One region of the Shewanella sp. SM20 genome, then DNA from elsewhere that is predicted to be linked to it. Evidence: predicted binding sites of a transcription regulator. Region 1 holds the regulator's gene; the other holds the start of a gene.
What was found. The regulator sigma-54, encoded in region 1, starts transcription at its own class of promoters, with help from an activator protein. The targets are predictions, from matches to a motif close to GTTGGCACGNNNNTNGNNT.
Positions count from the first base shown of each region.

Region 2: the regulator sigma-54 is predicted to act here: its motif matches at 4,480-4,498, upstream of L5M18_RS03015 (TorF family putative porin).

Region 1 covers NZ_JAKKRK010000031.1:45,733-54,111, reverse strand. Annotated here, with positions in the region: gene L5M18_RS14080 (HPr family phosphocarrier protein) at 1-23, opposite strand, end outside; gene rapZ (RNase adapter RapZ) at 10-864, opposite strand; gene ptsN (PTS IIA-like nitrogen regulatory protein PtsN) at 861-1,304, opposite strand; gene hpf (ribosome hibernation promoting factor) at 1,307-1,594, opposite strand; gene L5M18_RS14060 (RNA polymerase factor sigma-54) at 1,623-3,101, opposite strand; gene lptB (LPS export ABC transporter ATP-binding protein) at 3,209-3,940, opposite strand; gene lptA (lipopolysaccharide transport periplasmic protein LptA) at 3,937-4,491, opposite strand; gene lptC (LPS export ABC transporter periplasmic protein LptC) at 4,478-5,038, opposite strand; gene kdsC (3-deoxy-manno-octulosonate-8-phosphatase KdsC) at 5,035-5,586, opposite strand; gene L5M18_RS14035 (KpsF/GutQ family sugar-phosphate isomerase) at 5,586-6,563, opposite strand; gene mlaF (phospholipid ABC transporter ATP-binding protein MlaF) at 7,207-8,025, shown strand; gene mlaE (lipid asymmetry maintenance ABC transporter permease subunit MlaE) at 8,022-8,379, shown strand, end outside.
Region 2 covers NZ_JAKKRK010000004.1:63,917-72,295, reverse strand. Annotated here, with positions in the region: gene L5M18_RS03055 (GGDEF domain-containing protein) at 1-356, shown strand, start outside; gene L5M18_RS03050 (DUF3016 domain-containing protein) at 400-924, opposite strand; gene L5M18_RS03045 (hypothetical protein) at 1,204-1,512, shown strand; gene L5M18_RS03040 (hypothetical protein) at 1,648-1,962, shown strand; gene L5M18_RS03035 (DUF4240 domain-containing protein) at 1,976-2,485, opposite strand; gene L5M18_RS03030 (hypothetical protein) at 2,613-2,993, shown strand; gene L5M18_RS03025 (response regulator) at 3,076-3,873, shown strand; gene L5M18_RS03020 (HU family DNA-binding protein) at 4,033-4,305, shown strand; gene L5M18_RS03015 (TorF family putative porin) at 4,597-5,289, shown strand; gene rimK (30S ribosomal protein S6--L-glutamate ligase) at 5,348-6,253, opposite strand; gene L5M18_RS03005 (putative bifunctional diguanylate cyclase/phosphodiesterase) at 6,433-8,148, opposite strand; gene L5M18_RS03000 (response regulator) at 8,158-8,379, opposite strand, start outside.

The DNA.
Region 1 (8,379 bases):
ATCTGACGTTCAAGCTTTGGCATTATTGAGCTCTCGATGACGGGCATACACTTTATGTTTACCGTTACTAAAGCGTTTGGCCAATTGCTCTGCGACGTAAACCGATCTGTGCTGTCCACCTGTGCAGCCAATGGCCACAGTTAAATAACTGCGATTGTTACGCTCGAGGTGCGGCAGCCAAGTCTCCAGTAAATTTTCGATTTGCCAGATGAACTTATTGACCAGTGGTTGGCGATTTAAGAACTCAGCTACGGGTTCATCCAAGCCAGTCAATGGCCGCAGCGCCAGCTCCCAGTGGGGATTGGGCAGGAAGCGCACATCGAACATAAAGTCGGCTTCGGTGGGCATTCCGTGCTTAAAGCCAAAGGACTCGAAGTTGATCACGAGTTCTTTATCGACACTACCAAGGAGAATTTGTCGGACTTGGTCGCTTAAATCATAGATATTCAAATTCGACGTATCTATGTAGTGATCGACCAGTTTTGACATAGGCTCAAGCAGTTTCCCCTCCAGCTTTATCGCTTCTTGCAAAGAGACTCGGCTCTTCGACAAAGGATGCAAACGGCGGGTTTCGCTGTAACGCTTGAGCAGAATTTTATCGCTGGAGTTAAGGAAGAAGCTCGTTAACTCAGTATCTGGAGGTAGGCTAGCGAGTTGTTTCACTAAGACCTTATCCTGCTCAGGCATGTTACGCACGTCGACACTGATGGCGACGAGATCGTTACTGCCTTTGAGTTGCTCAAGCAAACTGCCAATCAATGGCAAGGGAAGGTTATCGACACAATAATAGCCGAGATCTTCGAGTACCCTAAGGGCGACAGATTTGCCTGAGCCTGAGCGGCCCGACACTATGACCAGTTTCATCCAGTGATTACCTGATAGAGTTCCGTTTCATCATGCGTCTTGCGTAATTGCTTTAATATTTGCTTGTCGCTCAGCTTTTCGGCCATGCAAGACAAAGTACTTAAGTGCTGCTGACATTGGTCTGCAGGCACCAGTAGTGCAAATAAAATATCAACAGGTTGCTTATCGATAGCATCAAATGCTATCGGCTCTTCACACTTAATGAGTATGGCAATGGGCTGATCTATATCGGCTAGTCGACCATGTGGAATGGCGATGCCGTTACCTATACCTGTGCTCCCCATCTTTTCGCGCGCCACTAGGCTTTCGAATATCTCTTGAGATGAGAGGGTCGGGTACTGGGCAGCGACTAAGTCGCTGATGAGTTCCAGTACCTTTTTCTTGCTGCCCGGAGTGGCGCAGGTAGTGCACTCCGGCCGCAGTATGGTACAAAGTTCCATTATTAGTGTTTTGTTAACTTCTCTTTGTGTTTAATAACCTGACGGTCAAGCTTGTCAATCAGGGCGTCTATAGCGGCATACATGTCAGCATGCTCTGAAGTTGCAAAAACTTCACCACCTATGAGGTTTATTCTCGCTTCAGCAATCTGTTGCATTTTCTCAACATTGAGCACAACGTGCACATTATTGATCTGTTCGAAATGGCGTTCAAGTTTTGAAAACTTTTCTTCTACATATGCACGTAACGATTCGGTAATTTCGACATGGTGTCCACTTAGGTTTATTTGCATAGAAACGTCCTCCGATATCCACTGTAGGTTATAAACTTTTACGCTGATTAGAAGGTGGAATAAGCATAGCCTCTCGGTACTTCGCAATGGTTCTGCGGGCTACGTTGATCCCTTGTTCTGCCAGAAGTTGTGCCATCTTACTATCGCTTAATGGTTTTTTCTGGTTTTCCGCTGCCACCAGTTTCTTTATAAAGGCTCTGATTGCTGTGGATGAGCACTCACCACCATCGTCAGTCCCGACGTGGCTAGAGAAGAAGTATTTTAGTTCAAAAAGTCCCTTAGGGGTATGCATGTATTTTTGAGTTGTGACCCGTGAGATGGTGGACTCATGCATTTCTACCGCTTCAGCAATATCGTTAAGCACCATAGGCTTCATGGCTTCTTCACCATACTCAAAGAAACCTTGCTGATATTGCACTATGCAATTAGCAACTTTAAGCAAAGTGTCGTTACGGCTTTCTAGACTCTTAATAAACCATTTAGCCTCTTGCAGATGGCCGCGAATAAATTGGCTATCGGCTTGGTTTTTTGTGCTGCGTGCCATAGAAGCATAATGTTGATTTACATTGATTTTGGGCATGCAGTCAGGATTAAGCTCAACGACCCAGCGGCCATTTTTCTTCGACACAGACACATCTGGGATAACGTATTCGTCATTATTGGGCGTGATCAACAAACCTGGGCGAGGATTGAGGGTTTGGATGAGTGCTATACCATCCCTTAATTCATCTTCTTTTAATTTAGTCTTACGCATCAACAACCTAAAATCACGGGCGGCGATCAGATCTAAATGATCTTTGATCAGCATACGGGCGTTTTCTAGGTTGGGAGTATCAGCGGCGAAATGCGACAGTTGGATCAGCAGGCATTCACTTAAATCGCGGGCGGCAACGCCTATGGGATCAAAATGCTGAATGCGCTTGAGTACGGCTTCGACTTCGTCAAGCTCAACTTCAGGATTGCCCATGGCTTCGAGAATTTCTTCAGTGCTTTGGGTGAGATAGCCCTGATCGTCGATTGCATCAATAATGGCGGTGGCAATGGCTAAATCGGTTTCAGAAAACGGCGTGAGGTTTTTTTGCCATTCTAAGTGTTCGTACAAACCTTCACTGGTCTCGCCTTGGAAGGGCATATCGTCTTCACGACTGCCGCCGGGGCCTGAGTTTGGGGAGGCGGTAAACACTTCATCCCATGTGGTGTCCATGGGGAGCTCATCGGGCATGGATTCTTTGGTTAGCGACTCTGCCGTGTCTATGGTGGAGCTGTCTTTTTCTGGTGGCAGAGTGCTAGATTCACTGAAATCCGTATCGGATAGCGTTTGGTTTACAGGGGTTTTAGTGGCGTCGAATTGATCCTCTTCCAGCTCGAGAAGGGGATTAGAATCTAATGCTTGCTGGATCTCTTGCTGCAGTTCTAATGACGACAGTTGCAACAGACGTATGGCCTGTTGTAATTGTGGCGTCATGGTTAACTGTTGACCCAGTTTGAGCTGGAGTGACGCTTTCATGTTACCGCTGATCCCTACGTTATTATTGTTGGATGAGGTCGCTTATTATTATCTTGAGTGAAGCCCAATGGCGGTATAAATTGCCTCCATTGGCTTCGCTCGATTAACTATAGCCTGAATTGTTCACCTAAGTACACAGCCCTAACTTGCTGATTGTCTAAGATCTCTGCTGGAGTCCCTTCGGCAATCAGGTTTCCGTGACTCACAATATAAGCATGTTCACATACATCTAATGTCTCGCGGACATTATGGTCTGTGATCAGTACGCCAAGGCCGCGACTTTTGAGTTGTTCGATAATCTTCTTGATGTCGATAACCGAAATAGGATCGACGCCGGCAAACGGTTCATCGAGCAAAATGAACTTAGGATTAGCGGCTAAAGCTCGCGCAATTTCGACGCGACGACGTTCGCCACCCGACAATGACATGCCTTGGCTGTCACGGATGTGGGTGATATGAAACTCTTCGAGCAGATGTTCTAGTTCTTCTTCTCGTTCTTCGTTTTTAAGTTCTTTACGAGTTTGCAGTACGGCCATGATGTTGTCATGAACAGTTAGCTTACGAAAGATACTGGCTTCCTGCGGTAAGTAACCTATGCCTTTGCGGGCACGCAGATGCATAGGATCTGCGGTTAAATCATCATCGTCGATAAAGATATGTCCCTTATCGCTCTTCACTAGCCCGACAACCATGTAAAAGGTCGTGGTTTTACCCGCGCCGTTCGGACCGAGTAGGCCAACGACTTGACCGGTTTTTACCGTCAGACTGACGTCTTTAACCACTTGGCGACTCTTGTAACTTTTCGCCAGATTTTGTGCTCTTAAGGTGATTTGGGTCATTTAGAGTCCTGCTTTTTTACAGGTTTATCCGCCGGAGCGTCTGATTTAGCATCATCTTGATAGTTTTCAGGCTGAATAATAGTGATCACGCGATCGTCACCACTGCCAGTACTCTCGGCCATCAATTTCTGTTGAATCATGTTATAGCGGATTAAATTGCCTGTAACTTGGCTACCCGCTTGATCTAATGACGCCATACCTTTCAGTGTTAAGGTGCGGCTTGCCATATCGTAACGAATTTCTTTCGCGCTCGCCGATGCAGGACGGCCATCGTCTAATATTTGGCTATACGTAGCAGGGTTGCCTGTTGCGACCAAAGTTTTGCTATTTTCACCTTCAGCAGAAAATGCACGCAGTTCATTTGCTTGGATTTTTATTGAGCCTTGGGTCACTTCCACCGGACCAAAGAAGATGATCTGGTTGTTTTTGATATCCGCAGTTTGGCTCACGGCTTTAATTTTGACTTCTTGCTTTAAGTCGCCGACTTTCGCGAAAGCACTCATGCTCATAATTAGCATTAGGCTGGCAAGTAATACGTTATTTTGCTTCATATGTTCCTACTACCTGACTGGTCAATTGCACTTCTTGCGCGTTGAGGTCGGCATAAAGGCCTTGGCCTTGAATATTAAAATCTTTCCCTGTGACGTAAATGGTACGGTCAGAGGTCATTATCATAGTGTTGAGATCGAGTTCCAGATAACTGGTGGACAAGGTCTGAATCGGTTCTTCTGGGCTAATGGCATCGATAATAACATTATTTTCTAATACAACCTTGCCAGTTTCCTTGTTTAGCTTGCCCTGATCTGCCCTGAGTTGCCATTGTGCTTTACCTTGGTCTGGATAAACAAGATAAACAGGTTGAGTAAAGAAAGTTTGATTCGTTGAATCATAATGTTCCATGTGTTTCGCCGTCACACGGCTATTCACTAGTCCTTGCTCATTGAACTCAGCACTGCGCAGATCTTCAACGATGAAATCTGGGGTATTTTGATCTTTAACTCTGTTATCGGAATCACCGCTGTGTTTGTTCTGGACCTGCCAGTAAAGCGCTAGTGCAGTTCCAAAAAAAGCGATAATCGCGAGTGTCACACGACTCATATACTCATTCCATGGGCCGAAGTGAATTTATTTTGACTTAGGAGTAACAGATCTGTGAGTTCACGCAGTGCACCGTGGCCACCATTGAGCGTAGTGACAAAGTGGGCGTGCTGACGCACATAGGGATGACCATCGGCAACACTGACCGCTAAACCGACGACATTCATCACGGGGAGATCGACAATATCATCACCGATATAAGCCACTTCTTCTGGGGTGACACCATAAAGTGCGAGCAATGCTTCATAGGGCTCGAACTTATTATCTACGCCTTGGTAAATATGGGTAACACCAAGGGCTGTCATACGGTTTTCAACGATTTTGGATTGACGTCCTGTGATCACGGCGAGGTTGAAACCGCTGGTGAGTAGTGAGCGCACGCCATAACCGTCACGGGTATGGAAGGCTTTGAGCTCTTCGCCGCTATTGCTCAAGTAAATACGGCCGTCGGAAAACACCCCATCGACGTCACAGATTAACAGTTTAATCTTTTGCGCGCGTTGCCACACATCATCACTGATTGGGCCGTAAAATCCTTGCTGTGGCATTAAATGACTCCTGCTTTAACCATGTCTAGCATGTTAAGAGCGCCGATAGGATGGCGGTCTTTATCAATAACAATTAATCCGTTGATGTTTTTTGAGTCCATCACTTGCAGCGCTTGGGCGGCCAATACATTATCCGTGATCGTGACGCAGTTACGGGTCATCACATCGGCAATGGGCGTCGTGCGTAAATTCACTTCGGCATCAATAACGCGGCGTAAATCACCGTCGGTGAAGATACCAACCAGCTTGCGCTGATCATCAATAATCGCCGTCATGCCTAAGCCTTTCTTGGAGATTTCGTACAGAGCTTCTGTGATGCAAATATCGTGGTTGACGAGCGGTAAGTCATCACCGCTATGCATGACATCGCAGACTTTTAACAGCAACTTACGTCCTAATGCACCGCCGGGATGGGACATAGCAAAATCATCACGGGTAAAGCCTTTTGCTTGCAGCAGCGCAATGGCGATGGCATCGCCCATCACTAAGGTTGCTGTGGTACTTGAGGTGGGGGCAAGTCCAAGTGGGCAAGCCTCTTCTGGGACTTCAATACATAAATGCACTTTAGATAATCGCGCCATATTCGATTCGGGTTTACCCGTTACCGCAATAACAGGCACGCCCATACGTTGGATGACCGGCATTAAGGTGAGGATTTCGCTCGACTCACCAGAATTTGAAATCGCTAAAATCACATCGTTATCGGCCAATACACCCAGATCTCCGTGGCTGGCTTCACCCGGATGCACAAAAAATGCGGGCGTTCCTGTGCTGGCGAGGGTGGCAGAAATCTTATTGCCGATATGGCCCGATTTGCCCATTCCCATGACAATCACTTTGCCTGTGCAGTTGAGGATCAACTCGCAAGCCTCTGCAAACTCAGCCGAATCAACATATTGATAAAGATTGTCTAGGGCTGACTTTTCAATGTCGATAACTTTACAACCCCATTGGCGCAGTTGTGATTTGTCTACCATGTCTATCTCTCTTTTTGCATTGTCTTTGTCGCCCCATTGATGGGATTGGAATAGCACAATTTGGTACGCGATAAAGATGATATGTAATAGGCTTTCTGCCAAGTATTAGTTTGTTTTCAGACAATTTAGCTTATGTCTTACTGTGGTTTATTACCGAAAACAGCAAAACAATTGCGGCAGGCTAGAGCGATTGATCCGACTCGTCAAGTTCAGCTGCGTTAGCTATTCACGCACAATAACGTGTTTAGCGGCAGAAGGTCTTGAGCAATATCATCGTCTTTGTCGTTTATTTCAATGGATTTATCCCATATTGCAGCGGGTATTACCCTATGGGATGCCTCTATTGCGCAATTGCGTATCGACTCTCCCCGATAAAAGTGGGCAAAGAGTGAGCTAAGTGCGAACGAATTAGCCAATACTGCCAATTCTGCAACTAGGTTGAAAACATTAAGTAACATTTTACCTGTGCAGAGTGAAAACTTAGGGCGCATTTTCGCTGTAAATGAGGCAAATTGAAAGTATCGCAGGGCGATAGTGTCGATTCGGTTGTAGGTTAAAGCGCAATTACGTACAATTTGCGGCTCTTCGATTGGTCAGTCTCGGAAGACTAGGATCACCTCATTTGCAAATGTCGGAATCAAGCATGACTCAAGAACAAACGCCGTTGGTTGAGATCCGTAATTTGGGGTTTAGCCGCGGTCAGCGTGTGATATATGAAGATATTAGCCTGTCCATTCCAAGGGGCAAGGTGACGGCGATCATGGGGCCGAGCGGCATAGGCAAAACGACCCTGTTGAAATTGATTGGCGGCCAATTAACGCCTGACCATGGACAAGTGTTATTCGACGGTCACGATATCCATGGCGTGGGTCGTAATGAATTATTTAGTCTGCGTAAGCGGATGAGCATGCTGTTTCAAAGTGGCGCGCTGTTTACCGACATCAATGTGTTCGATAACGTGGCGTTTGCGCTGCGTGAACATTCTGGACTGCCTGAAGACATTATTCGCACTATCGTGCTGATGAAGCTTGAAGCCGTAGGTTTACGTGGTGCCGCTCAGATGATGCCAAGCGAATTGTCCGGTGGTATGCAACGCCGCGCCGCATTAGCTAGAGCCATAGCGCTTGAACCTGAAATGGTGATGTACGATGAGCCTTTTGCAGGGCAAGACCCAATATCGATGGGCGTGTTAGTAAAGCTTATTCGTGAGTTATCCGATGCGCTGAATCTGACTTCCATTGTGGTGTCCCACGATGTGGATGAAGTGCTTGGCATTGCCGATTATGTATATGTGGTGGCTGACAAAAAAGTCATCGCCCACGGTACCCCTGAAGAATTAAAGTACGCTGATAATCCGCAGCTGAAACAGTTTATTCAAGGTGCTCCGGACGGCCCTGTGCCGTTCCATTATCCGGCAAATGATTACCAGCAAGAATTAATGGCAAAAGGAGTTGGCAAGTGAAGTTAATCGACAGTATTGCCGACTTAGGCCGCAGCGCGATTGAGCTAGTGCTCGGTTTTGGCCGTGCAGGCCTTATGCTGTGGGGCGCGATTTTTCGCTGGCCACGCGTGCGTAAAGGTTTTCCATTATTAGTGCGCCAGATTTATGTGGTCGGTGTGCAATCTATGGTGATTATTTTAGTCTCAGGACTCTTTATCGGCATGGTGCTCGCACTGCAAGGCTACAACATCTTAGTTGGTTTTGGCACCGAAGAAAGCTTAGGTCCTATGGTGGCGCTCAGTTTACTGCGTGAGTTAGGGCCAGTTGTTACCGCGTTATTGTTTGCGGGACGGGCGGGTTCAGCATTAACCGCTG
Region 2 (8,379 bases), on a different contig from region 1:
GCTTTGTTGGCCATGTCGGCGGCGATGACTTTGTAATTATCAGCACCTGTGAGCATATGATCAGCCGTTGCCAGCGAATTCTAGCGGATTTTGAAACCCATAAGCATTTGTTTTATAGCGCCGAGCACTGGCAGGCCCAAGAAATGCTCGCCGACGATAGAAAAGGTGAAGCCTGTTACCATCAATTGATCAGTCTGTGTGTAGGCATTTTACCACCAGCACTCACCTTTAACGCCCATGAACATAGTCTATCTACCTTAAGCGCTAGGGCAAAAAAACAGGCAAAATCCGCAAATAACGGATTTTACCTGTTAGAAAATCATCTAATTATCGGCACTCAGGCACTAACGGCATAGCTAAACAACTTAAATCCTCAGCATTAGCAACCGATATGAGTCATTAAAGTTGTGGGGCAATCGTCTTCTTTAACCACTCGGTTAACATTTTGGTTTCATACATAAAAGGTTTATCATTTAAAGATTGGATCCCATCCATGAACCCCATATTCGACAGTTTTTCATCGCCCGCGATAATCACTTTATCGTTTTCCATGACTTGATAAGAAAAAGTCATACGCGGCGGATAAATGTCTTTGATAATGCGTAAATCATTGGCGGTCGCACCAAATGTTGGACGCATATCACCCGCCAGATCAACATCGGTAATGGTCATTTCAAGCTTTTGATTTGGCTTTAAAATCTTCGCGGCTTCTTTATTGATGTTTTCAGTTAAGGTCTCAAATAAGCGCTTCTCATAACGGGATTGGAGCTCCCCTGATGATTTTATATCGCGATAATCTTTAGGACTTTGCCAAACAATTTTAACCACACCATCTTCGGTGACGGGATCCACAGGCGCTTCATCGGCCGCCCAAGCCGCACTGCAACTTAATACACCTGCGAGTAAAAGGGACTGAATTTTCATGTTTGCCTCCAAGGCCTAAATAACTTTCTTGAGAACTACAGTACAAAATCTAACCTGAACTAGAGCTTAACGCAAAACTGATATAAGTACAGCAAATGTGCCGTAAGCTTTTGTATAATTAAGTAAATATTATTTAACCACCACAACCAATACGTATCTTTTTGTATCGGAATTGCACCAAGTAAGTGCATAGTTATCAATTTGTGAACATTTCACGCGCATAACGACAAAAAAAGCGTTATCCTTCCGCTATTGTTTACATTGCCCACTTAATAAAAAATGAAATTCCCTGTTGTACCTGTGTTCATTCTTATCCTGTTTACCTGCGTCGTAAGTGCGATTTGGTTTATCTCCCCGAGTGACAAAAATACTGGCCCTAAAACTTGGTCAGCCTTTATCTACAACCATGGCTATGATTCAGGAAAGTATAAAAAAACCGATAACTTTGACAGCTATAATACTTGCCGCGATTTTGCACGCGAACAATCTGCCTTCTACGACAATGTGCCTTGGGAATGTGGATCTATGTGCCAGTTCGATACTCGTAAGCAAGGATTTCAATGCGAAGAAATGAAGAATGAGCACTAACTAACCATTCAGCATAGGTTCAATATTTATACAATAAACTCCGCTCCTCACAGTACAACTCGTTTTCTTTACCGTCTAAGGATGCACGATTTAGAACTAACGTGTTAAACGTAATTTTTAACTTGGAGCTTACCTATGAACCTAAAAACGGCTTATCTATTCAACCCATATTCACCAAAACTCGCTTTATTGGCACTGCTGACAATCGGAACTAGCGTAAGTATTTCAAGCCAAGCTGCGCCATTGACCATCAGCCAGCAACAGGCAGTTAACACTCATTTGAGCAAATTGGCTCAGATGCAAAATGCGGCTGAACATCAAATGACTGAGCAGCTTAAGCAAGATTTTAGTCAACAATTAACCGCGCAAGAACATGAGTTTATGAGCGACATCTGCCCTAAATACGGCATGACCTTCGATGTCACTACCAACGCTTGCTTACGCTCATAAGGTATTGCCAAGACTAAAATGGAAAACGGGCACTCAGCTCAGGGTATTGCCGCTTTAAATCCTTGGGCTTAGTGCTAAATTTTTTACCCGCGGGCGTCGCCTTGCCCGATGGCATAAAGGGCAGTTCCTCACTGGTTCTATCTTCGTATAATTGCCCTGCGATAAGGTCGTATTCATCTACAAAAGGGTAAGCATAGGCATCTCGCTCTGGCCAAGCGGCTAAACGTGCTAGGGTGTCAGGCTGATTAACCACACCTTCGAAAATTTCTTTACCGAGTGAAATCAAAAAACACCTAAACTCGGCAAAAGCATATTCAGAATCACAGCCCGTAATAATGTAAGCCGCCCCCCAAACAGACCACAGATAACTACGGCGCATCTGCTGACCAAAGATTTTATCGAAAGCTTTTAACTCTTCATTACTCAATTCGGCAAGTTTCTGCTTCAGTGCTTGAGTCAAAGACTCCTGTGATTGCGCCGCTTCCGTTCGCGTGACTAAACCCCAAAACTCAACTTCTGTCATAAACGTCACCTATTAGAGCCTCTAGCAAAAAGGCATATTCTACACGATATTACGGTTATACTGGACTCGGATTAGGGCATTTCCTACACTTGCTCATCTTCTTTGCTACTGGTGTGCACTTCAATCTATGCCTAAACGTCTTATACTACTGATCACGTTATATTGCCTCTTCAGCATTGCTGCACTTTGGCGTACTGTGATGACTCAATCCCTAGATGTATTCACCCTAGGTGTCCTCCCCGTTCTCGTTGGCATACTCATACGGGCGCCATGGTCTAGCTTAGTGTTGAAGATTTATATTGGCATGCAAACCTTAGGATTCTCGGCTCTGGGGATTACAGCAATTATTGCCTATCGCATTACCCCTGAGGATGTAAAAGTGGTTGTTTCTGGCCACAACATTCCTATGTTGCCACTCACAGTGAGCATTATTGTTATTTTACTCGTGCAGTATTGGATCGCATTTTCTAAGGTCACGAGACACTATTTGACCCGCCAAACTCAGTAATGGACTTTGCTGCTAAGCTGTTATCAACAGCGTAGCTTAGCGACCCAGTAAAATACTTACGACTTTTAACTTGAAGTAGACTATGAGCCATTTATCGCCCAGCGAACTTTCCATTCTTTTGGTAGAACCTTCAGAGACACAGCGTCGAATTATTATTCAGCGCTTACAACAAGAAGGCATTCTCAGCATTCAAACCGCAGAAAACATAGAAGCGGCTAAAGATATTATTGCTCGCCATAAACCTGACCTTATTGCGAGCGCCATGCATTTCGATGATGGCACTGCCATCGATCTCTTGGGCTACTTAAGGGCCAACGCTGACTGCAAAGATATCCAATTTATGCTGGTCTCGAGTGAGTGCCGCCGTGAACAACTTGAAATATTCCGCCAATCGGGTGTAGTAGCGATTCTACCTAAACCCTTCAGTGCCGACCATTTAGGTACAGCATTGAATGCCACGATTGATTTACTCAGCCACGATGAACTCGACCTGAGTAATTTCGATGTACAAGATGTGCGTGTATTAGTGGTCGATGATAGCCGTATGGCAAGAAACGTCATTAAACGCACGATTGGTAACTTAGGGATGAAGCTAATTACCGAGGCCGAGGATGGCGCGCAAGCCATAGCGTTAATGAAACACAATATGTTCGACTTAGTGATCACTGATTACAATATGCCGAGTGTAGATGGGCTAGCTTTGACACAATTTATCCGCAATGAAAGCCAACAATCGCACATTCCCATCTTGATGGTGTCTTCCGAAGCCAACGATACCCACCTCAGCAATGTGTCCCAAGCGGGTGTAAATGCCTTATGTGACAAACCCTTTGAACCCAAACTTGTTAAAAAATTACTCTATCAACTGTTAGAAGAATAAAACCAGAATAAAACTTAAGTCACGAACTGAGTAAATATTCTGCGCTTTACTGAACATCCTGCTGCACGCTTGACGCAAAAGGCTTTCCAAGTGTTAAACCTTATGGCATGTTAGGCACGCTTATTTCAAATAAATCTACGGAAAGAAGAGACAATAAAAATGAACAAAACTGAACTAATCGCCAAAATTGCAGAAAATGCCGATCTAACGAAAGTAGAAGCAGCACGCGCATTGAAGTCTTTTGAAGCAGCTATTACCGAATCAATGAAAAATGGTGACAAAATCTCCATCGTAGGTTTCGGTTCTTTTGAAACAGCGACTCGTGCCGCTCGCACTGGCCGTAACCCACAAACGGGTAAAGAAATTCAAATTGCTGAAGCGACAGTGCCTAAGTTTAAAGCGGGTAAAACCCTACGTGACAGCGTAAACTAAGTTATAAAATTCAATACAACGCCTCCATTGTGAGGCGTTTTTTTTGCCCAATCCCAGTGAAGCACTGAATATTTTGTGCACAACAAAAGTGCGCCTCTGCCCCACAAACTGGCAAATAAAAACATTTCATTAACATTGAAAGTTCTAATACCTTGTTTTACATGGCATTGTAATAGTGGCATGTGATTAGCAAATCCTTCCTTAGAAAAAAACCAAGATGCACTAATGACCACAGCTGACTTTGAGTGTGCCAATGGTGAATCGATAAATAAGTCAATCGAGGGGATGAGCATGAAGAAATCACTGTACAGCGTTTTGGCCTTATCGACGGGAATGTTACTGGCAGGCAACGCCTTTGCAGCCGTATCAGGCAACATTGGCGGTACCTCTAATTATCTATGGCGCGGTGCGACCCAAACTAAAGATGCGGTCGCAATCCAAGGTGGCCTTGACTACAGCCACGATTCTGGATTTTATGCGGGAACTTGGGCATCGAATGTGGATTTTGGTGATGATACTAGCTACGAGCTTGATCTATATGCAGGTTATGGCGGCAGTATTACCGAAGACATCAGCTACGACTTTGGCTATCTCTACTACGCCTATCCAGACGCGCCGGGCAGTATTGATTTTGGTGAGCTCCATGCTGCTGTCACGTGGAAATGGCTCGAACTTGCTTACTCCCAAGTCATCAATGCCGGTGACGATCTGGCCGCCGATCCTTTAGATAATAAAGATCTCAGTTATCTTGCCGCGACGGTATCCGTTCCTCTCACTGAAAAGCTGAATTTATCAGTGCACTATGGTTACTCAAACGGTGATGTCGTCCAATCTTGGTTTGGCGAAGATAATTATGCCGACTATAACGTGACTCTCAGCGCAGATACCAGCATAGGCACAGTGTCATTTATGGTCTCAGATACCGATCTCACCGATGATGATGCCAAACTAGTACTCGGATATTCCTACAGTTTTGATCTATAAGCTCTAAACATAAAAAACGCCACCTTAAAAAGTGGCGTCGTTTTATCACCATCACCTACTAGGCAATAATTGACCGGTTTGTTTTACGGGCCGCAACCATTTTCTCAATATATTCAACAATAGGCTCAGTCACTGAAATCCCTGTTGTTTGCTCAATCCCTTCAATGCCTGGCGCCGAATTAACCTCAAGGATCAGTGGGCCACGGTTAGAACGTAAAATATCTACTCCCGCGACAACCAATCCCATCGCCTTCACAGCGGCAATAGCCATTTTACGCTCAACAGAGGTGATTTTTACCACCTCACCACAACCCCCTAAATGCAGATTAGAGCGGAAATCGCCCTCGGGACCTTGACGCTTCATCGAAGCAACAACCTTGTCACCGACAACAAAACAACGAATATCACTACCATTGGATTCTTTAATGTATTCCTGCACTAAGATATTCGCTTTGAGCCCCAAGAATGCTTCAATCACGCTCTCAGCAGCCGTTTTAGTTTCAGCGAGTACGACACCAATCCCTTGAGTGCCTTCGAGTAATTTAATGACTAACGGAGCGCCGCCCACCATATTGATGAGATCTGGGATATCATTTGGCTTATTGGCAAAACCCGTCACTGGCATGCCAATCCCTTTGCGGGAAAGTAGTTGCAGTGCCCGCAATTTGTCCCGCGAACGCGCAATGGAGATTGAATCATTCGCGGCATATACGCCCATCATTTCAAACTGACGAACAACGGCACAACCATAAAAAGTCACGCTAGCATGAATACGCGGAATGATGGCATCAAACCCAACTAATTCAGTACCTTCATAATGAATGCTAGGTTTAATAGAATTAATATTCATGTAGCAATTCAGCGTATTGATCACGACCGCTTCATGTCCACGACTTTGGCAAGCCGCGACTAAGCGTTGTGTTGAATACAACTGGGGGAATTGGGATAAAATACCTATTTTCATTGCTGAGTGACCAACTTAAGCATGAGTGAATAAACCGTTCTGCGGCACCAAAAGCACAGCGACAGAAAAAGGGGCTGATATTTGTCTATTGCTCAGTGTAAAGCAAGAAAATATTCCTCACCAGACGAAATCATTATGCTAATGAAATACTTCAAGACCTATCACACTCGAAACTCGGTTTAAGTTAACAGCGGCAGAATATACTTAGCCTCAAACTCCGTTGCATCTAAGGGGCGAGAAAACAAATAACCTTGTAATACAGTACAATGGCGAGAAGTACAAAACTCAGCCTGCTCAATTGTTTCAACGCCCTCAGCTACTGATATGACATTAAACCCATGGGCGAAGTTAAGTAATGCAGCGAGCAAACGAGTGTCTTTATCATCCTTATCATAGGAAGCGACAAAGCTTTTATCGATTTTCAGCACGCTAATGGGAAATAATTTGATATGTTCTAAGGACGAAAAACCCGTCCCAAAATCATCGAGGGCAAAACGCACCCCTAACTCTGCGATTCTATCGAGCATTTTGGCATGTTCATGGGGATCTTCAATAAGGCAATTTTCAGTAATTTCAAGCTCTAATGCTACAGCAGGAAGTCCTGTCTTAGTCAGCGTACTCGCTATTTTATCAAACAGGTTCTCATTTCCAATTTGCGATGCAGACAGGTTAACGGCAATGGTGAATTCTCTCCCTGTCGGCTGTAATTGGGTTAGCCACACCTGTGCCTGAGTACAAGCTTGTTCAAGCACCCAATCATCAATGTCCTCCATTAATCCAATTTCTTCGGCTATGGGTAAAAATTGATCTGGGGCGATAATGCCATCTACAGGATGCTGCCATCGGATAAGGGCTTCCATCCCCACCAACTGATGGGTTTTCGCATTCACTTGCGCTTGATAATGAACCTTAAATTCATTTCTTTTTAAGGCAATACGCAAACTCGACTCGATATGATTACGGTAACGCACCTCTTTATCTAAAGCTTCTGAGTAGAACTGAATCTGGTTTCGGCCCATTTTTTTAGCGCGATACATGGCAATATCGGCACATTTCATCAGCTCAGAACTATTCGAAGCCGCTTCATTATAAAAAGCCACACCGATACTAGCACCAATAAGCACATCGTTATCACCGAGACAAAATACGTCCTCAAACACTTTGAGCAATCGATTAGCCACAATCATAGGGAAATATTTATAATCATTATCAGTGACTAACACGACAAATTCGTCCCCACCTAAACGGGCAATAATGTCGCCATCTCGTAGTACTTCACTTAATCGAGCGGCTACTTTAACTAAAAGAATATCCCCCGTCTGATGGCCTAGAGTGTCATTGATCGCTTTAAAATCATCTAAATCGAGCAAGATAACGGCTAAATAGTCGTGACAACGTTTGGCCCTTGCTATCGCTCGATTAAGACAAAGTTCAAAACCATAGCGATTAACCAGCTTAGTCAACGAATCGTGTTCAGCTAGCTCTTTTAGTTTTTGGTGACTATTACGTAACGCCAACGCCATTGAAGATCTTTGTTTCGCATAACGAATTGCACGGGTTAGTATCCGCGAGTTGACCTCATCTTTAAGCAAGAAGTCCTGTGCCCCTAGTTCAATACAGCGCTGAGCCAGTTTCTCATCTTCATAGCGACTCAGCATAACGACTACGGTCTGATCTTGCGTCATGGCATTGAGCTTGATCAACACTTCTAAGCCATTAGCATCGGGTAATAAATAATCCAATAGAATACCGTCAAAATGACGTTCTAATGCGAGATTTAAACCATCAAATGCACAATTTGCTTCGACCACATTAAAAGTCAACTTTGACTGTCTGAGTGCTCGGATGATCGCAGTTCTATCAACTTCATCATCATCTATCAGTAGTAAATCCATATACTCACCTTATGCGGATGGGAGCTCCACTATTCGCCAGTAACCTTCAAGCATATTAAAAATATTGTTAAAACCGTCTTTCATATCAGTTTTAACCATGTAACCAGCCACATGATGGCTATAGGCTTTCATCCTATCTTCATCGGTACTCGACGTGGTGAGCATAAAAACGACAGACGAAGAAAGAGAAGGATCTGAACGTATTCGCTCAAGGAACTCAAATCCATTCAT